One region of the Pseudarthrobacter sp. As-47 genome, then DNA from elsewhere that is predicted to be linked to it. Evidence: riboswitches for the same ligand, from Rfam matches in the RefSeq annotation. Region 1 holds a riboswitch; the other holds the start of a gene.
What was found. Region 1 has a riboswitch for cyclic di-AMP ahead of AC4BCK_RS09245 (NlpC/P60 family protein). Riboswitches for the same ligand answer to the same signal wherever they lie in the genome.
Positions count from the first base shown of each region.

Region 2: another riboswitch for cyclic di-AMP. It lies ahead of AC4BCK_RS21105 (M23 family metallopeptidase); the one in region 1 lies ahead of AC4BCK_RS09245 (NlpC/P60 family protein).

Region 1 covers NZ_CM177088.1:1,992,377-2,007,860, reverse strand. The annotation lists gene AC4BCK_RS09330 (sensor histidine kinase) at 1-8, opposite strand, end outside; gene AC4BCK_RS09325 (alpha/beta hydrolase) at 487-1,794, shown strand; gene AC4BCK_RS09320 (hypothetical protein) at 1,886-2,206, shown strand; gene AC4BCK_RS09315 (ABC transporter ATP-binding protein) at 2,273-3,001, shown strand; gene AC4BCK_RS09310 (ABC transporter permease subunit) at 2,998-3,900, shown strand; gene AC4BCK_RS09305 (ABC transporter permease) at 3,893-4,864, shown strand; gene AC4BCK_RS09300 (hypothetical protein) at 4,867-5,436, shown strand; gene atpE (ATP synthase F0 subunit C) at 5,633-5,836, shown strand; gene AC4BCK_RS09290 (DedA family protein) at 5,999-6,607, shown strand; gene AC4BCK_RS09285 (PepSY domain-containing protein) at 6,975-7,562, shown strand; gene AC4BCK_RS09280 (hypothetical protein) at 7,588-7,866, shown strand; gene AC4BCK_RS09275 (S1C family serine protease) at 8,329-9,474, shown strand; gene AC4BCK_RS09270 (mechanosensitive ion channel family protein) at 10,720-11,493, opposite strand; partial or broken gene AC4BCK_RS09265 (cation efflux transmembrane domain-containing protein) at 11,599-12,192, opposite strand; gene AC4BCK_RS09260 (ArsR/SmtB family transcription factor) at 12,189-12,515, opposite strand; gene AC4BCK_RS09255 (hypothetical protein) at 12,559-12,837, opposite strand; gene AC4BCK_RS09250 (hypothetical protein) at 13,006-13,353, opposite strand; gene AC4BCK_RS09245 (NlpC/P60 family protein) at 13,694-14,479, opposite strand; cyclic di-AMP (ydaO/yuaA leader) riboswitch at 14,483-14,676, opposite strand; partial or broken gene AC4BCK_RS09240 (heavy metal translocating P-type ATPase) at 15,360-15,484, shown strand, end outside.
Region 2 covers NZ_JBYZMU010000002.1:41,261-56,744, reverse strand. The annotation lists gene AC4BCK_RS21180 (glucose-6-phosphate dehydrogenase) at 1-1,004, opposite strand, end outside; gene AC4BCK_RS21175 (glycoside hydrolase family 15 protein) at 1,044-2,621, opposite strand; gene AC4BCK_RS21170 (hypothetical protein) at 2,742-2,939, shown strand; gene AC4BCK_RS21165 (hypothetical protein) at 2,936-3,175, shown strand; gene AC4BCK_RS21160 (dihydrolipoyl dehydrogenase family protein) at 3,223-4,590, opposite strand; gene merB (organomercurial lyase MerB) at 4,682-5,347, opposite strand; gene merA (mercury(II) reductase) at 5,393-6,835, opposite strand; gene AC4BCK_RS21145 (TlpA family protein disulfide reductase) at 6,955-7,503, opposite strand; gene AC4BCK_RS21140 (cytochrome c biogenesis CcdA family protein) at 7,500-8,465, opposite strand; gene AC4BCK_RS21135 (hypothetical protein) at 8,462-8,767, opposite strand; gene AC4BCK_RS21130 (heavy metal-responsive transcriptional regulator) at 9,066-9,455, shown strand; gene AC4BCK_RS21125 (TlpA family protein disulfide reductase) at 9,480-9,995, opposite strand; gene AC4BCK_RS21120 (hypothetical protein) at 10,052-10,360, opposite strand; gene AC4BCK_RS21115 (DUF305 domain-containing protein) at 10,528-11,157, opposite strand; gene AC4BCK_RS21110 (thioredoxin-like domain-containing protein) at 11,157-11,741, opposite strand; cyclic di-AMP (ydaO/yuaA leader) riboswitch at 12,019-12,193, shown strand; gene AC4BCK_RS21105 (M23 family metallopeptidase) at 12,197-13,081, shown strand; gene AC4BCK_RS21100 (bifunctional copper resistance protein CopD/cytochrome c oxidase assembly protein) at 13,207-15,117, shown strand; gene AC4BCK_RS21095 (thioredoxin family protein) at 15,411-15,484, shown strand, end outside.

The sequences.
Region 1 (15,484 bases):
TGGTCCATCATTCAAGGATGGGTCACCCCCCTGGCCTGAGACAACTCCCCGTGCGGGTCCTCTCAGCCGTGCCTCATCGCCCCTCAGCCCCTTCTCAGGTTCTCCCCCTCACAGTGGAGGTACGGCACCGGCCCCGGAAGGCAGGAGCGGACGGGCTCAAGCCGGATGGGGCTGCGTCCGCGATCGAAGCGGATTATGAAAATTGGCAGCCATTGTATCCAGGACACCGATCCTGCTGTTGGATGAAGGGAGCGCCTATGACAGCCACACGGTGAAGCCCCGGCCTGAAGCACTGCCCGAAGCAGCTGCCGGGGCACCGTGACCCGCGGGAGCCCCACGTCTTCTTTCCGCGGGCCGCGGTTTTCCCGGCACTGTCAAGGGCGTGCCGCGGCACGCACTGCCCGGACCGCGCGTTCGTCCATGACATGACACGCCGCTTATCAGCCCTATGTTTCATCACCAACCACGGGAGGGAGCTGCCGCCAGATGGATGCCCTGACCGGTCTGGATTTGCTCACCGGCGTTGTCCCTGTCACTGCAGGAGTCCTCGCCGGCGCCGGCGGGCTTTTCCTTTTTCTTCGCAGGGGCCGGGGCTGGTGGGCGGCGGTGGCAGCCGCCGCCGCGGCCGCCGGGCTGCTGGCCTGGGGAATTAACTGGTTCCTGACGAATGTCTCGGGCACCACAGCCCATGATCTGCCCGGACCCGTGATTCTGTGGCTCGCGGTGGCGGTTTTGGCCGTCCTGCTGATGCTTCTGAATCTGCACCGCTCCCGGTGGCCGAGGAAAGTCCTCGCCCCGGCGGCCATGGCCATGGTATTGCTGAGCGCAACTCTTGGGACCAACGCCTATTTCGGGACATACCGCACCGTTGATGACCTGACCGGGGCCAGCACAGCCGGGATCACAGCCCTTGCCCCCGGCACCGGCGCCCCGGATGCCGGTACTTCACCGGTTTTGGGACCCGTGTCCGCCCGCTGGGTGAAGCCCGCTGACCTGCCAACGGGCGGGACCATCAGTTCTGTTCAGATCCCGGGACCGGTTTCGGGGTTCAGTCCCGGCACGGGATATGTGTACCTGCCGCCGGCGTACCAGGCGCAGGACCGGCCGTTGCTGCCGGTCCTTGTTTTGGTCGCCGGGCAGCCGGGGTCCCCCTCAGACTGGGTCAGTTCCGGCCGTTTAAAGGAAACCATGGACGCCTTCGCCGCCGCCCACCAGGGCCTGGCCCCCGTCGTGATCGTTCCGGACGCCAACGGCTCCGGTACCGGGAATACCATGTGCATGAATTCGGCCATCGCCAACGCCGACACCTACCTCGCCGTTGACGTGCCGGCCTGGGTCCGGTCCACGCTGAGCGTTGACCTAAATCCCCGGCGCTGGGCTTTTGGCGGGTTTTCCTTTGGCGGGACCTGCGCCATCCAGATGGCTGCCCTCCACCCGGACATCTACCCCTCTGCAATCGACCTCAGTGGCGAAGCTGAACCGGCCCTGAGCGCAGACCGCGCCGAGACCGTCCGCCGGGCCTTCGCAGGTAATACTGGGGCCTTCACTGCCCTGACTCCGCTGGAGGTGATGGCGCATACCCGGTACCCCAACAGTGCCGTCTACTTCGCGGCCGGGGCCCAGGACGGAACGTTCTCCGCCTACATGGCCCAGGTGTCCGGGGCCGCGAAACAAGCCGGCATGGACGTCATCGCGGTGCCCGTGCCGGGGCTTGGCCATTCCTGGGGTGTCCCGCAGCAGGCTCTGGGCCCGGCGCTGGACTGGCTCGCGTACCGGCTGGGCCTCGTCCACTGACAGGCCAGCACCTGTCGCTTTTCGCCTTTCCACTGGTCCCGGGCGAGGGGTCCACAGGGCTTTCTCAGCAGTGGCAGGGCAGGGTGGGTGCATGAACAGCATCGGCAAAAGCCTCACGGCCGCACTGACCCTGACGATCGTTTCGGTGCTTGGCGCCGGAGCGGCCGCCGGGGCTGAACACCCGCAGCACCCCGCGTCCCACGCGCCGGTGTCGGTAACCGCCCCCGCCGGGCTGCTGAGCCCACCGGGCACCCCTGTCTACGGCCCTCCCCCCGGTCATCACGCAGGGCCGGCCGGCCCGCAGGCGGCCGGGCAGGACCTCCACCGTGAGGAGCGGCTGGTCGAGGACGAACGCGAACACGCAGAGGCTGCACCGCATACCCTGGGCCGATTTGATTCCGGGAGCGCCTGAAATTGTTCACAGTCATTCTCAGGGTGCTCTAAGCCTCCCGCCCGTACCGTCATCACCATGACGGACATGGCAATTGAAACGGACAGGCTGACCAAAAGGTACGGGAACGCTGTGACGCTGGATGCCCTGACCCTCCGGGTCCCGGAGGGGGAGATTTTCGGTCTCCTGGGACACAACGGGGCGGGCAAGACCACGACGGTGAACATCCTGACGACCTTGCTCCCCCCTTCCTCCGGCACGGCACGGATCGGAGGTCACGACCTTGGACGCGGCGCGGCGGGGGTCCGCCGCTCCATCGGATACCTGCCCGAAAACGTGCAGTTCTACGGCAATCTGACGCTGGAGGAGAACCTGCTGTTCTTCGCCGGGCTCTCCGGAGTGGACCGGCCCCGGGCCGCGGTTGAAGCGGCGCTGGAAGCGGTGCACTTCACCGGTTTCGGCCGGCAGCGGATGGAGACGTTTTCCAAGGGGATGCGCCAGCGGGCCGGGATCGCCCAGGCGATCCTGCACGCGCCCGCTGTCCTGTTCCTGGACGAGCCAACATCCGGGCTGGATCCGCAGGGAGTGGCACACCTGCGCGAGGTCATCATCGGTCTGAACCGCGAGTTCGGGATGACGATTTTCATGAGCACCCATCTTCTGGCGGAAGTGACCCGGACCTGCACGAGCATCGGGATACTTAGCTCCGGCAGCCTGATCTACCAGAACTCGGTCGCGGCGACCCTGCAGTCGTTCCCCGATCAGGAATCTCTGGAAGAGATCTACCTGCGCATCGAAGCCGGTGCCGTGCCGTGAGTGTCTGGAGGAGCACCGTCCGTCATGAAGTAGCCGCAACGTGCCGGGAACGGCTCCCTCAGCTGGTCCTCTCCGTCTTCGTTGCCATGACCGGGGCTGCGGCCTTCATTGGTTCCTCAGCCAAAGAAACCGTCAGCGGCGTCTACCGGGAGGCAGCCGCCCAGGCACTGACGACCGCGGCGAACCCATTCGACGGTGTCTCCCCTCTCTACTACGCGCGGAACAATGTCATCTACATCATCCTGATCGGTGCCCTGCTCGCCATCGTCACCGGCGTCCAATCCACGATCCGTGACCGCCGGGCCCAGACCATCGACCTCGTCCTGTCCCGCGATGTCCGCCCGGTGAGCTACCTCGGTGCGAAACTTTCCGGGATAGCGTTGATGCTGGCCGGACTTTTGGTTCTTACGGCGTTTCTCAGCTTTGCCGGCATTGGAGCAGTGACCGGAACCGTGCCAACGCCCGGTGAAAGCCTCAGACTCCTGGGCCTGTACGGGCTCGCCTGGCTGTTCCTGATGGCATTCGTCACCTTCGGCATGATCAGCGGCATCCGGGCCGCAGGAGCCACCCCGGCACTCCTGATGCCCATCGTCGCCTGGAGCATCATAGTCTTCATCCTGCCGCTGGCCGGAACCGCCGCGTTGCCGGTCTCACTCCTGAACCCTGTGCCGGCGCCCGTTGTTGCCCCGGAAGGTTTCTTTGCCCTGAGCAGCACCGTCACAGGACCCCTGTCGCTGGGCGAGCAATTCAAACACGCCGCCCTCCTCCTCCTCCAGGACCCTGCCGCTACCGGCACGATAACTGCACCGCTCCTGACGATTCTGGCAGTCCTCACAGGGGGCTGCGTGGTGCTGCTGGCCACAAGCCGGCACCGGCTGAGGAGCCCAATCCATGCCTAGGCTCCTGAGGATCTGCGGGAAGGAACTCAAAGACCTTACCCGCAGCCGTGCCCTGACAACGCTGGTCCTCTTCCTCGCCGCCGTCGTCGCTCTCTCAGTACTGGTGGCAGCAGCAGACTTTCGCATCAAAATCGGCGAATACAACAACTACGTTGCAGCACTGACACGCAGCGGAGGGACCGTCAGCGGGCCACCACCGGAACTCTCCGCCCTTCAAATGCTGCGCGCCGCCATGGAGTATCTGGAAATCGTCGGCAGCCTGTTTGCCGTCATCCTCGGCTACGGGCTCATAGCAAAAGAAAAAAACAGAGGCACCCTTCAATTACTCTTTACCCGTCCGCTGGGGCGGGTCAGCTTCGCCGGTGGGAAAATCCTGGCCAGCGTAGTCCTCTGGGCGGCCGTGACCGCAGCCTTGTTCGCCGTGATCACAGCAACCCTGCTCCTGGTAGCCAACGCGCCGCTGCAGGGAGAAGACTTCGCGAAGCTGGCAGTGGCCGCGGCCCACACCGCCATCTACCTCACCATGTGGTCGCTGGCCGCGTTTGCCCTGGCCGCCTTCACCCGAGCGCCGGGAACAGGCCTGGTCCTGGCCCTGGTCCTTTGGCTCGTGGTGGTGCTGGTCATTCCCCAAATCGGAGACACCATGGACCCGGACAACCAGGTCCCCGGCGGCCTGTTCGCCAGCCTCCAGATCGACAAGTCCCATGAACACTCCGTGATGGCCGGCTTCGCCGGCTACGAAACAGCCCGGGACCTCATCGAACAAACCTCTGTGACCAAACAATACGAACGCCCGCTGTTCGCCTGGCTGGGCATCAAAAACCAGTACAACCAGCAACCCTTCAGCGTCATCTGGGCCGGGACCTTCAACAACACCCTCTGGCTCCTGACCGGGTTCGCCGCAGCCCTCGCGGCGTCCTTCCTCGCAGCGACCCGGACAAATCTACTCAGAAAGCTCACCTGATCATGAAAAAAGTCCTCATCCCCCTGGGCGCGTTCCTCGCGGCGCTGCTGATCGGAGTCCTGATCTGGCAAAGCTCAACCAGCGCTTTAACCGGCCCTGGTGCCGGCGCCTCGGCAGCTGCGTCAGCTCCGACGGTCCTGCCGGTCACCTCTAACCCCATCGCTGGCACCGGCACAAAGACCGGGCTGAGCATCACCGGGGCGATGGCAGAAGACAATATCGACCCGTCAACCAAAGCAGCCATCGGTGACCGGTTGCAGTTCACGCTCACCAACACCACGGACACACCCCTGACCGGGCTGGAGGTCTTTTACACCATGAAGGACACCGCCACGGGCGCCACCGAGTCCTACTACCAAAAACTGGACGGAACCACCCTCGCCCCGGGCCAAAGCACTACCATCTATTTCGACAACGGCACCGGCACCGGCCACTATCCGGAAAACCAGTACAGCCTCTACCGCAGCTCCACCAACGAGGTACGGATCAGCATCGAAGCCGCCGTACCCGGATACGCCCCGGCCCAAGCCACCGCCACCAAGGCCCAAGGCGCCGGCGAGAAAGCGGACTGACCCGACCCCGGACCAAACCAGACAGATCTTTTGCCGCCGCGCGCACCCACCCCATCCTTCCCCGGAAGGCTCGCAAGCCGGGACCATACACAAGGCAGGAACCGCCCACTGCTCCGGGCGCTGGCCCTGACCGGGCACGCTGCCCTCCAGCCAGGGAACACCGCATCACATACCGCTCACAACGAAGGGAACCCGAATGAGAGGCAGTCTGAATCTGGTCGGTTACGGCCTGTCCGCGATCGGCGGCGGTATCGGCGTAGGCCTGGTATTCGCCGCCTACATCAACGGTGTAGCCCGCCAACCGGAAGCCCAACGGGTGCTGCAGCCCATCGCGTTCCTGGGCCTGGCACTGACCGAAGCCCTCGCCATCCTCGGCCTCGTTTTCGCGTTCGTCCTCTAAGCCCGCCCGTGGCTGTGGAAACGGCCCGGGACAACACCAGGAACGAATCGTGAACGGAGTCGCCGCCGATTGGCCTGCAAGGATCCATGCCCTCCCCCGGCAGCCCGGCCGGCCCACCCGAAAGGGACTGAATCAACGCACCGAAGGGCAACGGGCCCTGCGGTGACCTGGCTTACAGACGCGATCCAGAATGCCGGGCCAATTCCCGCGTACCTGATCATCTCAGTCATCGTCTTCGCCGAAGACGCCCTGTTCATCGGATTCATCCTGCCCGGTGAAACAGCCGCGATCCTCGGTGGCGTCCTGGCCAGCCAGCAGCACCTGCAGCTCTGGCTGGTCATCACCCTCGTTGTGCTCGCGGCCATCACTGGTGATTCCGTGGGGTACCAGGTCGGACGGCATTACGGTGCCCGAATCCTGAAACTTCCCATATTGGTCAAGCGGCAAACCAAAATTGACCAGGCCCGCGATCTTCTGGCGCGCCGGGGCGGGGCCGCTGTCTTCCTCGGAAGGTTCACCGCGTTCTTCCGGGCCGTGATGCCCGCCCTGACCGGCCTGTCCCGCATGCCCTACCGTCGTTTCCTGGCCTACAACATCGCCGGCGGCGCAATCTGGGGCACCGGTGCGGTCCTGGTCGGCTACTTCGCCGGCCACGCCTACCTCAGTGCCGCACAAAGCATCGGCTCCACCCTCGCCCTTGCCCTCGGCACCCTGGTCATCACAGCAGCAGCTATCTGGCAGCTCCGCAAACGCCACAAGAACCACGAATAAACGCGGTATGTCATCGCGGTCGGGACTGCCGGCCTGCACCCGCTCCCGCGCAGCGCGGTGCCTGCCGAAGCCGAGGCTGAGCACGTCCCCGCCCGATTCCAGGCAATCCCGCTGCTGGAGGCCCCCAAGAAGGGACGGAGTATGGGTTTCATTTCCCACGCCCCCGCACGAGCCTGGCAGTCCTGCCTGGTACCCGGCGAGGACTTCAGCCGCCCCTTTTCGAGGCTTACCGGGTTGCTAAGTGATCGTTCAGGTTTCCTCAGCGTTCTCTTAGGGCACTGGGGCGAGAGTGGGTACAGGCGCCGGAACACATCGGATCCATCCAGGACCAGGCCGGCGTGCAGGAATCGACCGAAAGGCCAACACCATGAACAGCACATTCAAGAACCGCAAGACCCTCATCGGTGCTCTCGCCGGTCTCGCGCTTGTCGGTGGCGGAACCATCGCCGGACTCTCCGCAGCCAATGCCAGCACAACGCCCACCGCGCCCGTCAGCCAGCCCGCGCCGGAGACGGAGAGCGGTGAACAGCAGGAACCAAAACTCAATGGTTCCATCACCGTCCCCGAAACGGGGAGCGAACAATCCGACACCCAGGAATCCGCACAGCTGGCCGGTTTGGCAACCATCGACGCCAAGGCAGCCGAAGCCGCAGCAGTGGCCTCCATACCCGGATCCAGTGCCCTCTCCTCTGACCTTGGAGACGAGAACGGCTTCCTGGTCTATGAGGTCACAGTCAAGGACGGCGCGGGCGCCGTAAGTGAAGTCAAGATCGATGCCGGCAACGCCACGGTCCTGGCCACGGAAGCCGCCGACCAGGCTGAGGGACAGAACAGCGACCACAACGAAACCGCCGACCATGATGGACAGAACGGCGACCAGAACGAGGCCGCCGACGCCTCAGAAGCGCCTGACGCCTCAAACGCACCCGATACCGGTTCCAGCGCGGCCAAGTAGCCCAAGGCTGGCTTACCAGAAGGACATGCGTTCCATGAACACGGTGGGGGCGGGACAAAACGGCGAAACCAGGCCAGGCCCCTCCCCCACCACGGAGGACAACGGCCCGGAATCGCTGCGGAAGCAGGCCCAGGAACTGATAGACGAGATACTCGCCGACACCAGCCCGGAGCACCTGCCCGCACGGAACCGGCTGCTTGACTGTATTTCCAACCACCCCGGCAAACCCGAAGCGGCGCTCCTTGAACACCTGATGAACAGGCCCGCCACCTCGGGCCCCAGCACCAAACAGCCCGAAAACTGAAAGGCCCAGGGGGACAGCGGGACCGCGACTGCCACCGATTCACAGCACCCTCCCAGCGAAGCACCGTACAACTCCCAGTGGGAGTTCCCGCACTGAAGGCAAAGGGGGAACCGAACCAGTCAACACGTATAGAAAGGCAACCCGATGACACACCCCCTTAGTTCGCCTGGTCCGCAGCGCCCGGACTCACAACCCCCGGCCTCCTACCCCGCCGCGGATGCTGGCGGGCCTTTCCCCGCGGGGCCGCCTGCTGCCCATGACCCCTGGACGTATCCAGGGAAAGGTTCCGTCTCTAGGGACGACACAACGGATTACACCCACCGCCCGCCACAGCCGGCCGCTGCACCCAAAAGCTACCTCCCTCCTGCCCCCGCAGCTCACTCCCCCGAAAGCAGGACCCAGCGGCGTCCAAGTACCCGCCTAATCGTCACAGGGCTGGTCCTGGCTGCCCTGGCCGGTGGCGTGGCAGCAACCGGCACCGACTCGCTGCTCGAGGCCCAAAGCGCCCCGGCAGCAGCAGGGACGGCCCGGACGACGCAGACCGTTGTGAATAACACTGATTCCGTGAATGTAGTCTCCGCCGCAGCCCAAAAAGCGACACCGAGCGTAGTCACTATCGCCGTCACCTCAGGTACAACCGGCGGGACAGGATCGGGCATCATCCTGGATACCCAGGGACACATCTTGACCAACACGCACGTGGTCACCCTCGACGGGAAGGCACCCAACCCGGCCCTCGAAGTGCGCACCAGCGACGGCAACGTCTACCCGGGCACCGTCCTGGGCGCGGACCCGCTCTCTGACCTCGCGGTCATCAAGGTCGACGCCCCAAACCTGGCCCCTGCAGCGCTGGGAGACTCCTCCAAAGTCAACGTCGGTGACACCGCCATAGCCATCGGCGCACCATTGGGGCTTACCGGAACAGTGACAGATGGCATCATCTCCACTCTTAACCGGACCATCAGCGTTGCATCCTCGGCCATCCCCAACAACCCCGCAAACGATTCCGGGCAACCCGACAGCGGCGGCAGTTTCAGCTTTGCCCCACCGGACAGCTCACAAAGCTCCGCACCGACAACCAACGGCAACGTCAGCCTCAACGTGATCCAAACCGACGCAGCAATCAACCCCGGCAATTCAGGAGGTGCACTGGTGAACACCCAAGGCGAGATCATCGGGGTGAACGTCGCCATCGCATCAGCCGGCGGAAACTCATCCTCGGGCACCTCCGCCGGAAACATCGGCGTCGGATTCGCCATCCCGATCAACAATGCCACAAGGATCGCACAGGAAATCGCCACGCACGGTAGCGCCACCCACGGCCAACTAGGCGTGACAATCACCCCGAAAGCGGCAGGCAAAAAATCCCACTTCTCCATCGGCGCGGCCGTCGCAGACGTAGCAGCAGGATCCGCAGCGGACAAAGCCGGCATTCAGAAAGGCGACGTAATCACAGCCCTCGGGAACCGCGCCATTCAGGACGCCTCCGAACTGACAGCCGCCGTGCATGAACAACCCGCCGGTGCCACCCTTGACGCCACCCTGACACGCGGCGGCAAACAACAACAAATCACCGTCACCCTGGGATCCTCCACGACTCAGCCCTGATCTCTCGGGCACGATATCGGACGCAATCACCGCCGCACCACCCGGCCGTGAGGCCAGCAAGGAGTCAACACCCCACCGATAGTGGCACGGGGTTCCCCTCCCGCGCCCCGTGAGGCGGAGGCCTTAACCTCGAGAATGTTTGCACGGAGGTGTGCCTTGTTTGGCCATTGCTGCAGGAGTCTACGTTTAGTCAAGAGGCTTGGCGTGAACGTCGACTCCTAAATCGTGCCGCGAGCAACACACCACCGCTGCGGTGAAGACGTTGAGCGAGAAAATCTATGAAGGGAAGACGTTGCGATACGGTGTTCCTGACTACCGCTGATGGCTATCCGTGGATTCGGAACAGACCGTCGGACCAGCCGCAGATGTTGGACTCACACGCAACTTAAGCTCCCCGTGTGTCATCCTTCCCCGGAAGAAAACGACGGAATAAGAATCAGTATGATCCGGCAACAACGAGGCCTCTATCAACGGTCAGCAGCCGAATCCGGCATGCGCGGCAACAGTAAGATGGGGCGCACGCACTCGCTCATAGTAAGCGTATCCCCGAGAGGCATTGGCTGTCGCCGTGCCCCTGGGCTTCAGGACAGGTAACCTTCGGGGACGTATGGGGTGTCGCGCTTTGTGATCGGTTGACTCGTCCGGCATACGCGGAGCCGATTCAGTGTCTTAGTCCTGCGAGGCGCAGGGAATTGTCGGGGTGACACCAAGCCCGGCTATGAGGTCCGCCACGTGGAGCTTTTGGTTCTGGTGCCCGGAGGCTTTGGCCGGCAGTTTAAACGCTCGTTATGGCTGCACCGGTTCTGGGCCATGATCGCTCCGCCAACGGCATCGATCACGGTCCGGCGGCATATCTTTTTTCAGGTCCGCGGTAAGCCGCTCGACAGTCCATCCCTGACCGCCAGGCGCAGCGTGCTGCCGGCAACCTGGGCAAACGCGGCCGCTTAGCTGATGACTTCGTCGATGAGACCCCCGGGGTGGAGGCGCAAAAGTTCAGCATAGAAGCCGCGGCAACCGCGGCCCATGGCTCTCAGGGCCCATTGACGTGCTTGCCATGCACAGCGGCTTGCACTGGCTTCAGCCGGAAGACAACGGACAGGGCACTGTTCCTGCACAGCGACGGACTATGCGGGTACCAGCGATGAGACCAGCACAGCTGAGCCAACATCCTCCAAGCCCGGCCTGTAGTTGCAGTGCCCGGCCCACCGCAGGGCAATGTTCACGGGTTATCAACCTCTCCGGCTGCTAGAGGCCTTCCCCGGCCCTTACATGGGGTCGCCGCGATCGCCGCTGCCGGGGTTGTCCTCGTGGGTCTCGTGAACGAAGACGGTCCGCGGCTGGTCCAGGTCGATGTCCGCGTCTCGAAATGCTTGCAGTGCCGCCGGGAGGGCGCGGTCCAGGGCAGCGGTTCGCGATGCGCGGTCGGATCTGGACCACAGGCGGGCCCTCGATTTCGAGAGCTCCCTCCCTAGCGCCCCTCAGGACGACATCGGGGGGAGGTGCACCTTCGGCGTTGAGCGGCGTTAGTGCCTGTGTGACGGTGGTGCGAATCAGGTCGGGGTTGGCGTGCGGATCGACGAGAAGGCGGAAGGTGAGTCGTACGGTCGGGTAGTGCGTCTGCACGACCAACGCGCCCGTGTAGACGTGCGCGTTGGGAATGAGCACGCGTTCGCCGTCAGTGGTACGCAGCAGGGTTTCGCGCACGGTGATGCCCTCCACCGTCCCCTCGTAGCCGGCCACTTTGATCTGGTCCCCCGACTTGAACGGGTCCCGCAGCAGCAGCAGGAACCCCGCGAGCAGGTTCTCCAGAACGTCTTTGAAGGCGAATCCCACGGCGACGGAGACCACACCGAGACTCGCGAGCACGTCCACCACCCGCACTGATGGAAACACCAAAGTGATGGGTACCAGCACGACGAACACGGCCACGGACAGGCTGTACAGGGCGGTGAACACCCTGGTCCGCGAGGGCCGTTCTTGCTTCTGCAAGCGCCGCTGCACGAAGGGCCGCAAGAGCATTCCGATCCCGGCAATCACTGACGCGACGAGAACGGCCGCTACCGCGCGGACTGCCAGATCCGCACCCCGCGCGAGGATGTCGTCCATGATTTGTGACCACGACGCGGCGATCAGGGCGATCAGCAGGCCGGCAGAGTCTGTGAACATGTGGCCGGCGTCGGCCCACCACCAGCCCAGGGTGCTGTTCAGGACCAGGCCCACCAGCAGAACCGCTGAAAGGTAGGTGCACAACAGCGTCTGTTTCGAGTCGGCGACGGCGGTGCGGGACCCGAGTTCCCGGCCCGCGCGGCGCTGCGCCCAGGACAGGACAGGCATGATCGCAAGGCTCAGGGCTGCGATGATGATGCCGGGCGTCGAGTGCCGGGCCTCGCCTCCGCCGGTCAGGGACCGGACCGCGTCCACGGCCACGAACGCGGCGAGGGCGAAGAAGGAGATGGCGATGATCCGCAGGGTCAGGTGCTCACGCCGTTCGGGGTCCTTGGCCGAGAACTGCCAGGACAGGGCCAGGGCGGAGGTCACCTCGATCACCGAATCCAGCCCGAACCCGATCAGAGCTGAGGAATCGGAGACTCCACCGGCCCAGAGCGCGACCACGGCCTCGATGACGTTGTAGGTGATGGTCGCTGCCGCGAACAACCGGATCCTCCGCGACAGGACAGCCCGCCGCTGCTGGTTCGGAATCTGCAGCACGGCTGTCACGCGAAGCACTCCCCGTCCGCGGCGCAGCACGACGGATCCACTGCCAGGACAATACCGAGCAGGTCCTTGATGGCGTGGCCCAGACGGGCATCCGCAAGTTCGTACCGGGTTCGCCTGCCGTCAGGGACGGCTACAACCAGGCCGCAGCCGCGCAGACACGTCAGGTGGTTGGACATGCTCTGCCGGGACACACCCAGGGAGTCCGCAAGATCCGAGGGGTAGGCCGGAGCATCGGAGAGGGTCAACAGGATCCGGGCGCGTGTCGGGTCGGAGACCGCGTAACCGAAGCGGGCCAGCACCGGCGCCTGCATGAGCGTTTGCACGAATCCAAAGTACAGCTATCGCTGTATTCAAGCAATCTTGTACTCAAGAATCAGCGATGCGCAGGCGGTGCGTCCCCTGGCCGGGCTGCGTGGTGGTGTCTTCACGGAGCTGCTCGCTGTAGCGGAGGCGGCGGATCCGGCGCGTCATCGAGACCATGAGGGTCACGACGGCGATGACCATAAACGCGGTCATGACAAACCCCAGCAATCCCGGCGTCACCATGTTCTGGGTAAGGCCTGGCCTCAGTCCGTTCGTTTCAGGGCTCGGCGGAGGTGTCGTGGTCAGCGAAACATATCCTTCGCTGGTCCAGACGGTTGGCATCAGGTTCATTCTTCCTCGCTCGATAAGGGGTGGTCCGGCGTAACTGAATGTCATTCGATGGCCCTGGTGGCGGATCCCGCTAACCGGCAAATTGGTGCTGCTGTTGGCGATGCGGCTCGTTCGCCACGCATCTGACGCCTTTTTCTTGGACGTCGGCAGGCGGTGTGGTCAGGCGCTTGCGGCTTGAAGCCTGCCCGATTTGACCCGGGCCACGGTACTGGCCAGGACAGCCGCCGCCATCATGGCGAAGGCGGCGATGCCGACGGAAAAAAACACCGAAGATGCTTTCGAAACCGGAACCACGGCGTCCGCAGCGACCATGATGGTCAGCCAGTAAGCAATCGTGGCCGCAATCCAGGCCACGCCGGCGGCAGTTGTCAGGCGTGGCCACCGCGTGAACCATGCCTTGCCGTTCCCGTGAGATAGAGCGACACTCACTGCCACAATGCCGGCCACGGCGATGATCTGGATGCCGAAGAGGAAGGGCCCCGCTACCAGGCCGATCGGAATGCACAAGCCTCCGATGAGCACGAGTCGACGCGCTCCGAGGGGCATACCATGTGGACGAACAGGGTCACCACCAGGCTGAGGAACAGCGGCAGAGTTCTGGCTTGGAGTGTTGGCGTTCATGTATCCCTTTTAAAAAGCGGCCGCTGAGGAAAAGCAAGGCTCGGCGCGATGGCCGGGCTGCTACAGCTGGCGCTCAGCGCATCCGACGTTACAGCACTTAGTGAATCCTCCATGCTCTGGGGGATGGGTCCAACATCCGGGCTGCGGATTTGACCCGGCCGGGATACGCCGAAGGCCGGTGATTCATTGCCCCCAAGGCATTGAATCACCGGCCTTCAGCGGTTTTTTATTTGCCTGGGCGGACGAAGGTGACGGCACCCTTGGAGGTCATCCAGGTCAGGGGGTGGACGGCTGTTTCGTTCTTTCCGTTGAGGCCGGAGCTGAGGACCTGGCCGTTGCCGACGTAGATGCCTACGTGGCCGGGCTGCATGACCATGTCACCGGGCTGCGGATCGGAGACAACGGTGCCGTAGTTCATGAACTGCATCGGGCCGAGGTCGCCCACGGGGATCCCTGCAGCATTGAGCGCGTTCTCGACCAGTCGTGTGCAGTCCTGGATCATGCCGATCTGGGCGTAGGCGGAGGAGACCATGGTGGCGTTGATCCCGCCGGCTGCCGGTGCTGCAACAGGAGCGGCAGCAGCAGGGGTAACGGTGATCTGGGCCTTGGCCGGGGCAGCAGCAGCTGCCTTCGCAACAACAGGCGCCGCGGCAACGGCGGCCTTGGGGGCCTCAACGGGCTTGGGTGCTTCCACCACAGGCGCTGCGGTTGTCTTCACGACAGGACGCTCGAAGGTGATCTGGACTGTAGCGTCCGCGCTGAGCGGGGTTTGTACCTGGCTGGCGACTTCCAGGTTTGTTGCCGATGCCGGCTCCGCTTCACGCTGGGTTGGGGCGTCTGCTGCCTGGGCGGCAATACCGCTGGTCAGCACGAGGCCGGAAGCGGCTGCAATGACGGCGGCCTGGCGGCCCACACCGCCGACGTTGTCAGCGACGGACTTTGTCAGGACTGCGAAGGCGTTCGTGTGGACGGGGACCGCGCGACGGCGGCCGTGAACTTTGCGAATGGGCATGAAAGGGCCTCTCCCACTGCCTGCGAGGTTAGCTGTCGGATTCGGATGGGAGACACCCGGCCGTGGTGATGCACGAATGCACCAGGCACGGCTTCACCCCAAGGTCTGCCGGAAGCAGGCCAATATGGGTTCCCCGTCTCTGCCGGACGAATTTGCGAACGGATCCCGGGCAGCGGCAGAGTTAGGCAAGTCTGCGAGGGAATGCCGCCTTCGGAGAAACCGGCACGGCTTTAGACCCTACGTCACAGCAGCCCCACTTGTCACATTTGCATAACGGACCGGGCGGCATGTTCTTACTTTGCACTTGCCGATATACCCCCAGGGGGTTTATTCGAGGTGTTGTCCGTAAAGTGGTATGTCCCACCGCGCCGCCTTTCACAGCCGTTCAACCCCAGCGCCCATCGCCTTCATCTTCATTTTCATTTTCATTTTCAAGGAATGGAAACTGACATGCGTGGAACTGAAACCGCTGAACCGCCCCCCGTCTCAGCCGCTACTTGTTGCAGCTGCTGCCCAACCCAAGCCTCTTCCGGATAAGCCACGGCTGCCGGCGCCAGTAACGCCGAATTCGCAGTGGAGGGTCTGACCTGCGAACATTGCGTGCAGACCGTCCGGAAGGCCGTGTCCCCGCCCTTGAGGGTGTGGAATCGGCCTCTTTTGACCTCGTTCCGGGGCGGCCGTTCCCGACTGATTGTCGGCAGCAAGCCGACAGTTCCGCTGTGCCTGAGGCTGTCACCTGCGCCGGCTACACACTCATCGGCAACTAACTTCTCCAGCCTCCCGCGCAGCGAACCTTCCGGGATGAGGCGGAGTCTCCTCTCAAGGAGGAACCATGGAAGACCACACCCAGCCTCACGGCGGCGGCCACGACGGCCACCACCAGGCCCGCGGTCTGAAGGTAGCCATGGTCGGTGACGGAGTGAACGGCTCACCGGCACTTGCCCGGGCCGAGGCCGACATCGCGATCGGCGCCGGCACAGACGTCGCCATGGAATCCGCTGGAGT
Region 2 (15,484 bases), on a different replicon from region 1:
CGCGGCTCTCCGAGCGCTTTGCCGGACCTAAGGGTGAAGGGCACCCCGGCCCACCGCCAGTTATCCGCTTCGACCGTGACTTCCGCCAGGGTTTCGGTCTCGCGGGACGGATCGACGCCGTCTTCATCGGCGTAGGAGGGCAGGTGCCGGCCATCTACTGTTCCTGCGGTGTAACGGGCGCGTCTGCTGGCCCGCACCGGATCATCCTCCCAGAGTCGTACCGCTCTAATTGCCTGAGACTTCGCTGCCCGCAGGTCCACCGCGTCGACGCTCGCCGGTGGTTCCATCGTGACCAGTGACATGACCTGCAGCAGGTGGCTTTGAATCATGTCGACCATTGCCCCGGCTCCGTCGTAATACCCTGCGCGTCCTTCCAGTCCCAGTTCTTCGTCGTAAACAATGTCCACCTTCGCTATGTGGTCCCTGTTCCACAGCGGCTCGAAGAGGCGGTTGGTGAAGCGCAGGCCCAGCATGTTCAGTACGGTTGATTTGCCCAGGAAATGGTCGACCCGGAACACCTGCTCGTCCGACACCAGTGCCGACAGCATTGCGTTCAGTTCCGCGGCTCCCTGCAGATCACTTCCGAAAGGCTTTTCCACTGCCAGTATGGTTTTGCCGGGAAGTTCAATATCCTTCAGTGCGTGGACCGCTTTGGCTGTTACCGCTGGGGGAAGGGCGAAGTAGATGGCGGGAATGCCGGTGGATGCCTGAAGCAGTTGTTCCAGATCCTCGGCTGAGGATACGTCGGCGCTGAGGTAGCGGGAATTGGCCAGAGTATGTTCAACGGCGGGGCCGGTGGCATCAACGGTCCCGAAAGCTGCCTTGACGGTCTCGGACCATTGCTCGTCGTCCCAGGGCCGGGTTCCGGAGCCGACCAGGGCGACCCGCCTATCCTGCTGCTCAGTCAGCAGCCGGCCCAGGCCAGGCAACAGCAGTCTGGATGCAAGGTCACCTGTCCCTCCCAGTATCAGCAGGGTTGAAACCGTATCTTTGGTGTCGTTCATGGCTATCCGCCTGTCCTAAATGTGCTGCTGGTCGCCGGTTCAAGGTTGGGTGCCGGTGTTCCCGGCCGGTATGTGTGCCTTGGCCGTGGTTCCGGCCAGTCGCATGGCGGCGTTGATGAGGCCGATATGGCTGAAGGCCTGTGGCGTGTTTCCCAGTTGTGAGCCGGTGTACGGATCGATCTCTTCGGCGAAGATCCCCAAGTCCCCGCCCAGGGTGAGCAGGTCTGCGAATAGTTTCTCTGCCTGCTTGGTGCGTCCGGCCAAGGCGAGGGCTTCGACCAGCCAGAAACTGGCTATGGTGAAAGTTCCCTCGGTTCCTTCCAACCCATCTCCTCCACTTTCGGGGTGGGTTAGGTCGTAGCGGTGCAGCAGGCCGGGCACCACTGCGTCCTCGGGTCCGAGGTGTGCCTGCACGGTGTCCAGGGTCGCAAGCATGGCTGGATGGTCACCCTCCACAAAGCCGACGATGGGCAGCATCAGCAGGCTCGCATCCATGGTCGGGTCGTCATAGGCCCGAATAAAGTGCCCGTCAGCGATTCCTTGGTCGAAGACCTGACCCCTGCACTCCTCGGCTGCTTTGCGCCAGATCGATACGTTCCCTGGAAGATCATGCATTTCGGCCAGCCGCGCACCCCGGTCCAGCGCTGTCCAGGCGAGGGCTTTGGAATGAACGAAGTGGCGTGGGCGGCTGCGGACCTCCCAGATACCGCTGTCGGGCTCATCCCAGTGGGCCGCGGTGAAGTCCACCAGCCGTCGGAAGTTCGGCCATTCGGTGCGCATTACGTCGTCGCCGAAGGTTTCGCAGATCGTCAGGCAGTCCAGCAACTCGCCGTAGCTGTCGAGCTGCAGTTGGGTTTCCGCGGCGTTGCCGACCCGTACGGGCCGGCTGTTGCGGTACCCGCTCAGTTCAGTCAGTGACGCCTCGGGGATTTCCGTCGTGCCGTCGACCCGGTATAGGACCCGCAGGGGCAGGCCGCTGGCGGCAGTGGTGCGGCACAGCCAGGAAGCGTAAGCGTTGGCCTCGGGCCTGCACTGCAGTTGGTAGAGGGCGTTGAGGGTGAAGCTGGCGTCCCGCAGCCAGGTGTATCGGTAATCCCAGTTGCGTTCGGAGCCGATCTGTTCCGGCAGGGAGGTCGTCGCAGCAGCTGTGACAGCTCCCGTGGGAGCGTATATCAGTTGCTCTAGGGTGATGGCACTGCGGATGACGGCCTCCGCCCCTGGCCCGTCGTAGACCAGATGGCTGGCCCATTCCTGCCAAGCCTCTTCGGTGGCACTGATAGTGGCGGCGACATGGGCCGGGGTTACCGTGCCGGTACCGGACGGTGAGGAGCCCGGCAAACCGACTTTCAGGCGTGCCGCCCACCGGTCCCCGGCCTTCAGGACCCCACGGCCGTGGGCGTGCTGGCCTTCCTGATGCAATGTGAGCCCGTCGATTTCGAACCCGATGGGCGTCCCAGGGTGTTGTAGGTACGCGCCGGAAGGGTTGACGGTGAGATTGACAGGGTCTGCCCCGAATCCGGGGCGGAGATCCATGATGGCTTCAACCTCCAGGGAACCCTCAAGGCCCTCCAATAGCCAGAGGATTTCCTGTCCCGATTCCGGTGGTGGCCAGCGCATTGCCATCTGCATCCTCGCTCTTCCACCGGGCCAAGCCCATTCCAGGGTTAGTACGGCGCTGGCAGCGCCGTACCGGCGGCTGCAGGAAAGCCGCTCTGTCGCAGAATCGGCGGGGCCGAAGTGGAGCGTTCCTCCGAGGTGGCGGTCAAGGAGTGGGAAGACGAGGGCCGGTGCATCGAATCGGAGCGGGCAGAAGAACTCGATGGCCCCGGCGGGTCCGACCAGGGCAGCGGAGAGTCCATCACCGAGCGGGGCCAAAGCGCCGATGTCAGGGAAATCGCTTCCGGCGCTCACCGGAGGTGGTCCCTGCGGGTGTGACCACCCGTGAATGGGCCGCCGATGCCACGTCGGAGACCCTCAGGTACCCCGAGGCCACCACCGCCGGTGAACTCACGTTGTTTCGCCGCATCGGGCAGGCCGCGCCCGGCGAGGGCGGCCTGCTGGTTCATTGCGTCGGTATTCAGTGTTTCGGTCCCGGCGTTTCCGCCGGCCCACGCATGGACATGATCTTCAGGTGCTTCGCTGACCTTCACGGCGTTCTCCTTCGAAGGTGATCCCGCCCGCGCCCTGTCCCGGCCCGGGGGCGTGCCAGCCTGACGAGCTACTGGACGTCGAGCTTTTCGAGGGCTGTTTGATAGGCCTCGTGGTAGGTCGGGAATTGAGCGACCTGGTCCAGCAGGGTGTCGAGGGGCAGCTGCGTCCGGATAGCCAGGGCGGCGTGGTGGATCCATTCCCCGGCCATCGGCCCGACCGCCCAGGCACCGATGAGAGTTTTCTTATCGGCGTCGGCCAGTAGGCCCAAGTGTCCCCGGGGGTCCTGTTCGTAGGTCCAGGGCCGGGCGATGGCGTTGGCAAGATCGAGTTCGGCTGCGGCGGTGCGGATGCCGCGCTGTTCGGCCTGCTGCTGGGTCAGCCCGGCGGCGGCGATTTCAGGATCTGCGAACACCACACGCGGTATGCCCTCATAGGTGGCGTTGTGTGGTCGGCCGAGGATCGCATCCGCTGCAATCCGTCCCTGGTACTTCGCCACGTGGGTGAAGGGCATGATGCCTGTGACGTCTCCGATGGCCCAGGTGTTTTCGCCGGCCCGGCAGTGTTCATCGACCAGGACTTCGCCCCGGTCTCCGAGTTTCACCCCGGCGTGTTCGAAGCCAAGTCCTTCGGTGCGCGGTTTACGGCCCGTACCGAAGATCACGACGTCGGCCGCGACAGTGCCGGCGGGTTCTCCGCCGCGGGTTTCGAGCTCGACCATGCTCTCGGTGCCCTCACGCCGCGCCCGCGCAGCGGAGGTTCCGAGCCGGATATCAATACCGGCTTCCTGCAGGTACTGGTGCGCCAGTTCACCGACTCGGGCGTCTTCCCTGTTGACCAGGCGTTCCCCGCGGTGGACAAGGGTGACCTTGACGCCGAAGCGGGCCAGGAACGTCGCCGTTTCCACTCCCACTGCGCTGCCGCCGATGATCACCGCGCGCCCAGGAAGGGTGGTGGCGGTGTAGGTTTCGCGGTTGGTCCATGCGGTGACCTGGTCCAGGCCGTCCAGTGGTGGAATCACGGCATCGGATCCCGTTGCGATGATGATGTGCTCGGCAGTGATTTCGCGGTCCCCGGCCTGGATCCGGCCGGGTCCGGTAAGCCGTGCCTCTTCCTTGATCACCTCCGCGCCCTGCTTCGCGTAGCCGTTCACTTGGGCTTTGTCGTCCAGGTTCCGGATCATGTAGTCCCGGTATTTGGCTGTTTCGTCCCAGTCCAGCTCGGCCCCGCTGACACCGGCTGCTTTTTGTACCTCCATGCGTGCTTCCGGCGGCCGCAGGACCGTTTTGGACGGGATGCAGGCCCAGTAGGCGCACTCCCCGCCGATCAGTTCCCGCTCAAAGATGACTACTTTCTTCCCTGCTTTCAGCAGGCGGTCCGCGGCGACCTCCCCGCCGGGCCCCATACCAAGCACTGCCACATCGAAATGTTCGTTCACGCTGATCTCCTTCAGATTGGTTTGATCTTTCGGGTTCTGCTCGTCAAACGTCTTTTCGTCACCCATTGTGGTGCCCGGGGGGCGCCGTGTGTCAGCAGCTGCAGCTCTGGACCCGGTTCCCCGGTTTTCCGGTTTCCCGGGCGTCGCTCTGGGAGAGCATTTTTCCGGCCATGTCCGAAGCGAGCCGGTACGCCTCCTCGACAGGGATGACGGTGCCCTCGGGGTGGTTCTTGAGCCAGGGTTCGGCTTCCTCGGGTGAGGCGAAGAAATGGACCTGGTTGCAGAAGGATGAGCGGACGGAACTGATGTCTTCCGGGTTAATCAGGGACACCACCGCGGTGGCCGGCTCAACACCGGTGACACCGGCGCTGCCGGCGCGCAGGCGCACCGGGGTGCTGGCGGAGTCGTAGGCGGATTCGATCCGTGCGGAGGCGCCCAGCAGGGTGGGGAAGATCAGGGTGTCCAGCGCGCACCAGGTGTAGAGCTGTTCGCCGTCCACTTCGAAGCGGTGCCGGGTGGCGCGCTGGGTCAGTCCCATCCCGACGATCCGGCCTGATCCGTCGTACTCGACGTCGGGCATGGCCGCAAGCGCGTCACGGACTTCTCCGACGGGGCGGCCCGTGGCCGCGGCAAGGTCCGCTGCGTCCACAGGGTCGCCCAGTGCGAGGAGTCTCAGCAGTGGCAGCCACAGCCAGGGCTGCATGCCGGTTTCGGCAGAGGCGAGGCGGTCGGTGACCTGGCTGACGTTGTTCGTCATCGTTCGTTTCCTTCAGGTGGGGACTTAGCTGGGAGCTGGCAAGGGTCAGGAGGCGCAGCAGGATAGTTTGGAGACGTCGGTGGTGAAGGACTGTGCGGCGATTTTGATCCCTTCGGCCATGGTCAGGTAGGGGGACCAGAGGTTCGCGACCTGGTCCACGGTCATCCCTGCCTCGAGGATGTACACCCCGGCGGCGGCCAAATCCCCGGCTTCCTTGCCGACCGCGGTGATCCCGACGATGCGTCCGGTGCTGTTGTCGGCAACGATTTTGATGAAGCCGCGGGTGTCCCGGTTCACCAGTGCCCGGGGAACGTATTCCAGGGGCAGGACCCGGCATTCACACCGGATGCCCGCCTCGTTGGCTTCCTTGTCGGTCATGCCGACCGCGGCCAGCGTCGGGCTGGTGAACGTTACGCGGGGCAGGTGCCGGTAGTCGACCTGACGGTCGGCGTTGTTGAAGGCGTTTTCCACCATCAGGGTTCCGTGAGCGGACGCGACGTAGACGAATTCCCGGTGCCCGGTGACGTCCCCTGCGGCCCAGATCCTGGGGTTGGAGCTGGCGAGGGTGTTTTCGACCAGGATCTGGCCGGTGTCGCCGGTTTTGACGCCGACGGCGTCCAGGTTCAGTCCGTCGGTGACGGGGCGGCGTCCGGTGGCTACCAGCAGCTTCGCGGCGCGGAATTCCTCCTGGCCCCCGGCGACCGTAGCGGTCGCAATGATTTCTGCGGTGGCCGGATCTGTGCGGACCGATGTCACGGCTGCGCGGCGGACGACACGGATACCCTCGTCGGCGAAGACGCCCATCAGGGCACGGGAGGCTTCCGGTTCCTCGTGCGAGGCAAGCCTGGAGCGGACCAGCAGGGTCACTTTCGATCCGAGGCGGGCAAAGAGCTGCGCCTGTTCCAGGGCCACGTATCCGCCGCCGAAGACGATCAGGGACTCCGGCACCTCGTTCAGTTCCATCGCGGTGGTCGAGGTCAGGTAGTTGACTTCATCCAGTCCCGGCACCGGGGGTGCCCACGGGGTTGAACCGGTCGCGACCAGGTAATGGGCGGCGGTCAGGGACTCGCGTGCGCCGTCAGGTCCGGTGATTTCCAGGACAGGTTCCTCCGGGGTGCCGGCGAACACCGCGGTGCCATGACGCAGGTCCCACCCGTAATCGGCGGCCAGATCAACGTATTTATCCGAGCGCATGGTTTCAACGAGGGAGCGTTTCCCGTCGATCAGCGCGCCCATGTCCACCGGGGCCGCCGTGGTGCTGATCCCGGGGAACCTTCCGGTCCCGTCCAATGCGACATGGCGGGCTTCTGCGGCTGCCAGGAGGGCTTTGGAGGGAACACACCCGGTGTTCACGCAGGTCCCGCCTACCGTGGAGCGTTCGATCATCACGACCCGCTTGCCCAGCTTGGTGGCCCGGATGGCGGCGGCGAAGGCGCCGCCGCCGGAACCGATCACGGCTAAATCGAAATCCGGTGCTGCCTCAGGCATTGGTCCTCCATGGAGTCTTGGATGAACACCCGAGGTGTTCTTCTGGTGCGTGCTGTCCCCAGTTTGCACCTTCCCCTGCACGGGAAGGTCAAGAGCGGAAGCGAAGAGTTGGGTGTTTGCTACGGAAGTGTTGTGTCAAGGAATGCCTTAAGGGCATCGGTCTTCATGGGCCGGGCGTCGGCCCGGCCCAGGATGTCGCCGTCAGGTGCGATGACGACAGTGCTGTCCAGGGATGTGACCGCGTACTTTTGGGTGAGCTCCCCGGTTTGGTCGACAACGAAGGGGTATCCGGGTGTGTCGGCCAGTTCACGGAACTCGTCCACCTGGGTTTTGGTGTTCTCCGGGGTTACGTCCACGGCGACGAAGTCTGCCTTGTCGGCGTATTGCTGTTCCAGTTCCTTCATCGCTTTTGCTTGCGGAACGCAGGTATAGCACCAGCTGGCCATGAAATACAGCACTGTCGGGCGGGTGGAGGGGACGGTGACGGCCTTGCCGTCCACGGCTGTGAGCTCGATCCTGTCCACGTTGTTTTCGCCCACCGGGCCGGCGGCTGGAGGGGTTTCGCTCCCGCGGTTCAGTGCTGTGAGGGAAAGGATCAGGATGAGTGCCGCGGCGGCTATAACGGCGGTTATGGTGAAGATTCGCCGGTGGTTTTTGGTCGTTGTCATGGGTTTCCTTGCTGGTTGGTGCGCCCTGGCGCTGTGTCGGGAAGAAGGGGTTCCGGGCTGCAGCACGATTCTGGGCTGTCGCTGCTGTCAGCCTCCTCCGCGGGTCCGCTGTTGTGCTGGGCCTTGCTGTTGTTGCGGCGCCGGAGGGACAGGGCAAGGGCGGCGAGGACGGCGGCTACCGCGGTGAGGGCGATGATCGGCCAGTTGCCCGAGATGAAACCGGACAGCACGGTGCTGGCTTCGGTGACCGCCCCGCTCATGATCCCTCCGGCCTGCCCGCCGGAGAGGGCCGGCACCCAGTAGAGCAGCAGGTAGATGCCCGCGAGGATGAGCGCGGCTCCGCCGAGACGGTTGACGAAGGGCAGCAGCTTTCGGACGTGGCGTGCCAGGGCGTCGCGGGCCACCGCTGCACCGAGGGACAGAAGTACCAGCACCACCGAGGAGCCCAGGGCGTAGGCGGCGAAGACCGCCAGCAGTCCGGCCAGGCTTCCGGTGGACACGGCCTGGGCGACGACAGCGAGCAGCAGGGCCAGGCTGCAGGAGAGCGCGGCCACCGCGTATGCCACGCCGTAGCCGAAGACGGCCCTGAGGCCCGATCCGGTCCCGTCCGTCTTCAGAATCCGGGGCAGGTTCAGCTTCGTCCCGGGCAGTTGCCATCCGAACACCATGCCAAGGCCGGCAACCACAATGACGGCTCCGATCAGCGCTGCCGCCCAGGGCAGCGCCGACGCGACCGACCGCAGGCCCACAGCGGCGAGCAGGCCGGCGGTAACAAAGACGGTGGCGAAACCGGCGCTGAGGGCAACCCCGGCCCGAAGACCTGCAAGCAGCGGCCGTTTCCGTCCCTCGCCGGGGCCGGAACCAATGAAGTACGCCAGATAGGTTGGCAGCATCGCAAAGCCGCAAGGATTCACCGTGGCCAGCATCCCGGTCAGAAACGCCAGACCCAAAACCCCCGTCATGCCCGTGACCCTGCATCCTTAGCGGCAGAAGCACCGCTCCGGTGGAGCCCGAACCGCTCCTGCTCCGGCGATAAACGGCTTCTTGGCCTCAAACCGGCCGCGGACAGGCTGTCCCCCGGACGGGAGCGGGCGCAGCAATCCGTCTGCGGGCTGGTCCGGCGCTGCGCCTGCAAAAGCAGGAGCCCCGCGGCAAGGGCTGCGGCGGCGACCATCCAGAGGTTGCCAGCCCTTGCGCCGGCTGCAGTGAGTACACCGGCTGCGCCTGTCAGAGCGGGTATCCCGCAGCACACGAGCGCCACCATCACAACACCAAGGGAGGACAGTAGAGCGCCGGTCGCAAGCACCAGGACAGGGCGCTCCCGGCCGTTCGCTTTTATTGACATGATCATCCCTTCCAATGTCCGGTCCCGTGTCAGCCCCAACAGGGGGCCGGACACAAAACCGGACGGCCAGTAGTCCGTTTCAACCCATCATTGACCTTCCACCGCAGGGGAAGGTCAAGCAGAGTCGCAGCGCCTGTCTCGGCACAGGTCCGGCGCGAAACCTTCCAGTACAATGGAATGGTTATGTGCGTTTTCGGAACGAAATTAGGGAACCGAAATGCGAATTGGTGAAGCTGCTGACGCTGTCGGCATGACTACGAAGACGATCAGGTTTTACGAGGACCGGGGGCTGCTCCCGCCGGCTGAACGTTCCGCGAACGGATATCGCGACTACTCGCACGACACTCTCAGCCGCCTCGAATTTATCCGCCGCAGCCAGATCGCCGGGCTTACCCTGGCGCAGATCCAGGGCATTCTGCGGATCCGCGATGACGGCATTACGCCGTGCACCCATGTTCGGGACGTCTTGGGGAAACAGCTGATGGACCTGGACCGGAAAATCGCGGAGCTCACGGCGCTTCGGGTGACCGTGGCCGAACAATATGCCACCGCCGAGGGGGCCGACCCTCAGCGCTGTGATGCTGAACAAATCTGCAGTTACATCTGACCGCCTCTGGGTGAGGCCCTTCGCCTAGCCGGCTCCCGTCGCGGCCAGTGCCGTCCGCAGTTCCGCAGCGTCTGGCTCCACAGCCCGGAAGACCTCCGTGCCGGCGGCGTCCAGGACCACAGCGGTGCTTACCTGGTTTATGCCATAGGCGGTAATGAGCCGTGTATCGGTATCAGAGGCAAAGGCCAGGGATGACGCCCCGTTTCCGGCCAGGAATTCCCGGATTTGGTCGGCCGTTTCGTAGGGCGCGATGTCCACGGCGACATAGTTCACGGCAGCGGGAGAGCTTCGCTGGACCTCGGCGAGCACCCGGGTTCCCGGCCCGCAGGCGCCGCACTCAATGGAGAAGAAAAAGAGCACGCTCGGTTTCGATCCCGGCACCGACACCTGCTCCCCCTGGCTTGTCAGGGCGGTAAACCCGGTGCCCAGCGCCGGGTCCTCCCCCGCCCCGGCTTCCCGCGTAGCCGGGTTGGACGTCAACGATACGAGCAGTGCTGCTGCTGATGCGGCGGCAAGCAGCAGTGCGAGGAGATTCCGCACTGAGGGCCATTTCGGCGGCGCCGGAGCCCCGTCCGTTCGCGCGGCCGGACGGGTCGTCATCGGTTGGTGCGCGCCGTGATTCTGCCCGGGACGGGATCTGGACCTGACCCGGCACCGGGGGCGCAGCAGTCCTCCGTGTCCCCTGAAGCGGCTTTCCGGCGGCGCTGGAGCGCCCGGACCAGGACGCCCGCGGCCAGGAACGCGGCGGCGGCAATGACCCATGGATTTGCCAGAACGGAGCCCGCCGCGCCCAGGGCGCCGGCCGCGATTAGCAGCGGCAGCCCACAGCACAGCACATGGAGCAGGAAAAAACCGCCGACAGCCCACGCTGTCCGGTTGCTCCGGTCCTTTGTCGTAGTTGGCACGCGGGTTCCTCTCAGCGCTCCGGGATCCTGACAGGGCCGGAGCCGTCGCAAATTGTCAGGCTCTTAGACCCAGTGTTGACCTTCCCCTATAGCGGAAGGTCAATACCGGTAAGGGAAATGCCCTCAAATGGGGGCTGATCCTGGGAGTGCTAAACCGTTCGACCGCCCTATTGGCGGGCGGCGAGAAGCTCCTCCATGTACCCGATCTCGGACAGCTGGGCCGTGGCAATGGAGCGGGCCAGGGAGGTCACGGCTTGATCATCGGTGCGGGCAAGGATTGCTTCTGCCATCTCGACCCCTGCCCCGTGATGCTCAATCATCAGCTCAAGGTAGAGCTTCTCCGCTTCTATGCCGTCGGCCTGACGGAGTCTGGCCAGGTCCTGGGGAGTGGCCATTCCCGGCATCGGAGTGACGCCGGAAGTCCCGTTCGTTTCCGTTCCGCCGTGAGTGCCATGGCTGCCGGCCCAGGCCATCGAGGGTTCGGATCCGGCCTGGGGCAGGCCCCATACCGAGAGCCAGCCGTACATCTGGCCGGACTGCTGCTGCTGGGACCGGGCGATATCGTAGGCCAGCTGGCCTATTTCGGGGTCCTCGGTGCGGTCCCGGACCGTCAAGCTCATGTCCACGGCCTGGAGATGGTGGGTCTGCATATCCCGGGCGAACCCGGCCTCCGGGCTGCCTTCGCCTGGGACTCCGGTCCGCGCAGTCAGGCGTCCAACCGCCCACCCGGCGAGCAAGACCAACACCAGCGCGGCACCGGCAGCGGTAACGCGCCAAAACATAGATTTTGCCGTCATCACTTGCGCCCAGGGGCGTCCAGTCCCCCCGTGCAAGTGGCTCCAGGCTCGGGTGCATCCGGTGACTGCCAGTATTTGGAGACAAAAAGTTCGATCCGCTCGTCCTCTGGCGAGTCAACCCCGACCTGCGCTCCCCAAGCTGTGAGCATGATGGGCGAGCTGGTTCCTTCCAAGGGCGAGAGCACGGCATAGGTGTCAGGAAGTGCGCCCTGCAGTGCTTCGGCCTGCGCAGCGGTGATCCTTGCCGGGTCGTACGTGGCCCAGATGGCCCCGTGCTCGAGTGCGTGGACAGCATTCTCGTCCGGTACCGGCTGGCCGTAGACGCCGCAGTTGAGCCAGACCGGCGAGTGGTCCCCACCAACCGGCGGAGCCTGTTGATAGCTGACCGGGTCCTTGACATGGTTCGCGCTGAGGCCGCTGAAAGTCTGCAGGCCGGTAACCTCAATGTCCCCACGGGCCTGCGGCGCTGGATCGTTCACCAGGGCGAGCAGGACCAGGCCGACCACCACTCCGACCGCTGTAAGGGAACCGATCACGGCGGCGATCCTGCGTCTCGTAGCCCGCCGCGCCTGCTGTGCCTTCACCAATGCCAGTTTGGCAGCGCCGTCTTGACGTGCCTGTTTGGATGACTTGCCGCTCGTCATAAGGAACCTCGTGGAGCGGTGCAAGGGTTATGTTGCATGTCTTCTGTTTCCATTCTGCCTGCCCGGGACGGGCCGTACCGCTGATCCGGGCGCTGGATGTGATGTTCTTCCCTCCAGTGTTGACCTTCCCCCGCGGTGGAAGGTCAATACTGGGGTGGAAATGCCATCAACAGGGTGTTTCCCGGGCGGTGCGCCGAACTCTGCCAGCCGGCCGGCCCATTCAAGTTCACCTGGCAGAGGTGGGGAACCCATCAGTGACGGCCCTTCGGCCGTCTTGGGGTGAAGCCCCTGAACCGCTATGCAGCCATGTCCGGTGCGTGCGGGCAGGGGCCGGGTTATTGTTCCTGACCCGAATCCGACAGCTAACCCCGCAGGCGCCGGCAGAAGGACATTTTGTGAACATCCACACTCCTGCCGGGGACTCCCCTGTGCCCGGTACGCACCCGCCCGCCACGGCAAGGCCCGCCAGTGGGCGGCGCCGCGCCGCACCACTTCAGGGCAGGCGCCGGGCGGACCCGTCCGCTGACGGGTCATCACGCCACCGTGGACGCAAGGCCGCGCTGGCAGTCATTGCCTCCAGCGTAGCCCTGACAGCGTCGCTGGCCTCCGCCCACGCAACCACCCCGCGCGCCACTACCCTCCCCCAAACACAAGCAGCAGGAACCACCGCGCCAGCGGATTATGTGCCCGTGGCTGCCGCCGCCGGAGCGCAGCTGAACTTCGAACGGACCGAGGTGACAACCAGCCCAAGCCCTGCTGCTCCGCCGCAACAAAAGACGCATGCCGCAGAAACAGCTTCCCCCGACAAGGCAACAGCACCCCCGCAGGGTTCCGTAAAGGCGGCTCCAGCTCCCCCGCAGGTTTCCGTAAAGGCGGCTCCAGCGCCGGGAGCCAGGCTCAGCTCCCCGGTACTAAATCCGGTGACCAATTCTCCATTTGGATACAGGACCAATCCGCTGACCGGGTCGGCAGGTGAACTGCACACCGGCCAGGACTTTGCCGCCGGCTGCGGCACGGAAGTCTTCAGCGCCGGCAAGGGCACAGTCATCGAAGCGGGATTCAGCCCCTACGGCGGCGGCAACCGCATTGTCATTGAGCATGGGAACGGCCTCCAAACGACCTACAACCACCTCGAAACGATCGGTGTACAGATAAACCAAGCGGTCGAAACCGGCTCGCGGATCGGGATTGCCGGTACAACCGGCAACTCCACCGGCTGCCATCTGCACTTCGAAGTTGTTGTCAACGGCCAGACAGTCGATCCCTCGGCCTGGTTGTAAATACCGGCGCCAGCGCCTCCGGTTCTGCCGCATACCCCCAGATGGGCACCCGGAGAGTGCGGCATCCGGAAATTACGGAAGGGCTGAAATTGAGGTTACGGACGGGACCTCCCGGGACCGCGACGGTGGCGGCATGGAGCGCGGGCGTTCTTGCCGCTGCCGTCATGGCTGCCCTGGCCGGTGTGGGCTACTCCGGTTCAGCCCAGGACCGTTTACTGTCGGACCCCGGCGCAGTTGTGCGCTGGGGTCTGCCGCCGGTCCTGGTACTGCATCACCTCGCGTTGGCTGCTGTCGCCGGGACGTTGATTTTCGCCGCTGCTATCCTGCCCCGGCACCATGGTCCCAAGGAGCACCCTTCAATCAAGGTGGCGCTGAGAGTAGTGGCGTGGGCAGCGGGGGTATGGGTGCTGGCCGCGGCGGCGGTTCTCCTGCTGACGTATGCCGATATCGCAGGCCGGCCTCTGAGCGGCGACGCCGAGTTCACGGACCAGCTCTGGCTGTTCGTCACCGACGTCGCGGCCGGCAGGGCCCGGCTGGCCATCCTGGTCATCGCCGTCCTGGTCAGTATGCTGGTCGTCGCCGTGCGCTCAGCCGTTGCGCTCCTGGCTACCGCCGTGCTCGCGCTTTGCAGCATCATCCCGGCCACTGCAGCAATCGGCCATGCTGCGGGAAGCGTTGATCACATCGGCGCCAGTAATGCCCTGGGCCTGCATGTGGTGGCAGGAACCGTATGGGTCGGAGGCATCATTGCCCTTGCCGCCGCCATTCCCGCTCTCACCCGCCCGGGAACGGGCCACACAGCAGCACAAACCGTCCTCCGGCGCTTTTCGGTCCTCGCCGGCCTGACCTTTGCCTTGGTCGTTGTCACGGGGACCATCAGTGCGCTCTACCGTCTGGGCAGTATTGACGGGCTGGTTTCCCCCTACGGCGCGTTGCTCCTGTCCAAGACGGCCGGGACCCTGCTCCTCGGGCTGTTGGGCCTAATTCATCGGCGACGGGTCATACCGGCATTGGCTGTTTCTGGCCGCCTGCCCCGTCTGCTGTGGCAGGTACTTGCGGTCGAACTGCTGATCATGGGCGCTGTCATGGGCCTTGCGGTCGCTCTGGCCCGCAGCCCCTCACCCGTGCCGCTGGAACCAGACCCGGACGCTACTCCAGCCCAGATCCTCACCGGATACCTGCTGCCTCCTGAGCCCGATATCACTGTGTGGTTCACCCAGTGGCGGCCTGACTGGCTGTGGATCACTGCAGCTATCCTCGCAGCGCTCTCCTACGGGCGGGCATACACAAGTGCCCGTCGAGCCAGGATCGCGTGGCCCAAACGCTGCCTGCTTAGCTGGTTCAGTGCCCTGATACTGCTGACCTTTATCACCTCCGGACCTCCCGCCGTATACGGCCCCGTCCTGCTTAGTGTCCATGTCGCCGGAACGATGGGAATGGCCCTGCCGATACCGTGCCTCCTTATGGCTGCACGGCCCTTGAAGCTGGCCCTGAAAGTTCTGCCGGAACGGACTGACGGCAGCGTTGGGCCACGGGAAGGCATTCTGTGGTTTGCACATATGACTGCCAAACCAGGGCCGCTGATTTCCGGACTGACTCTGGGATCGCTGACCGTCCTGTTTTATCTGACACCTGCCCTTGAACTGAGCCTCCGCGAACATCTGGCGCACGAAACCAGCTTGGTACTTTTTCTCACCGCCGGCGTTTTCTTTGTCACTGCGATCCGGTCCGGTAGTGAAAAACCAGGATCCCGGAATTTCAGGAACGCTGCCCTCACCGCAACATCAGCAGCAATTGGAGCGACAGGCCTTCGTTTCCTCAAGCCTGCAGGAATTGAACAGGAATGGTTCGCAGGTCTTGCACGCACATGGGAACCCTCCGCGGCTGCTGACCAACACCGCGCCGGTCTGGTACTGCTCCTCGCCGGCGCGCTCTCAGCAATCCTCATCACCGTCTCCCACAGCAGGACCACCTCCAAGCCGGACCGACCACACGGGAAAACGACGGCTCAGGACCACACAACAGCAGAGGAGTGATTCGAATGCCCACCCGCAGCATTGACCACTCCCGCGGAACCGAGAGGGACCCTGGCCACCGAGGTAAACGCTGAGGGTTCTCGATTCAGCTGGTCTTGAAATCCATCGTTCTAGAAAATGAAAATGCGCGTTGTTGGTTCCGTCACTGCTCTCCGTCACGCATTGATTGCAGGTAGCGTCTGATCCGGAAAGCCCGCCGGTCCCCCATGGATGGGCTTCTTTCCCCCGGCGCTGGATCGATGGAAAATGGTCCAGCCGCGACATAGCCGGTGAGGCGCGGGGACAATGACCGTATGAGGATAGAGCTGCTCCACATCGAGGACTGCCCCAACACGGCAAAAGCACTTGAGCAGGTGGAAGCTGCCCT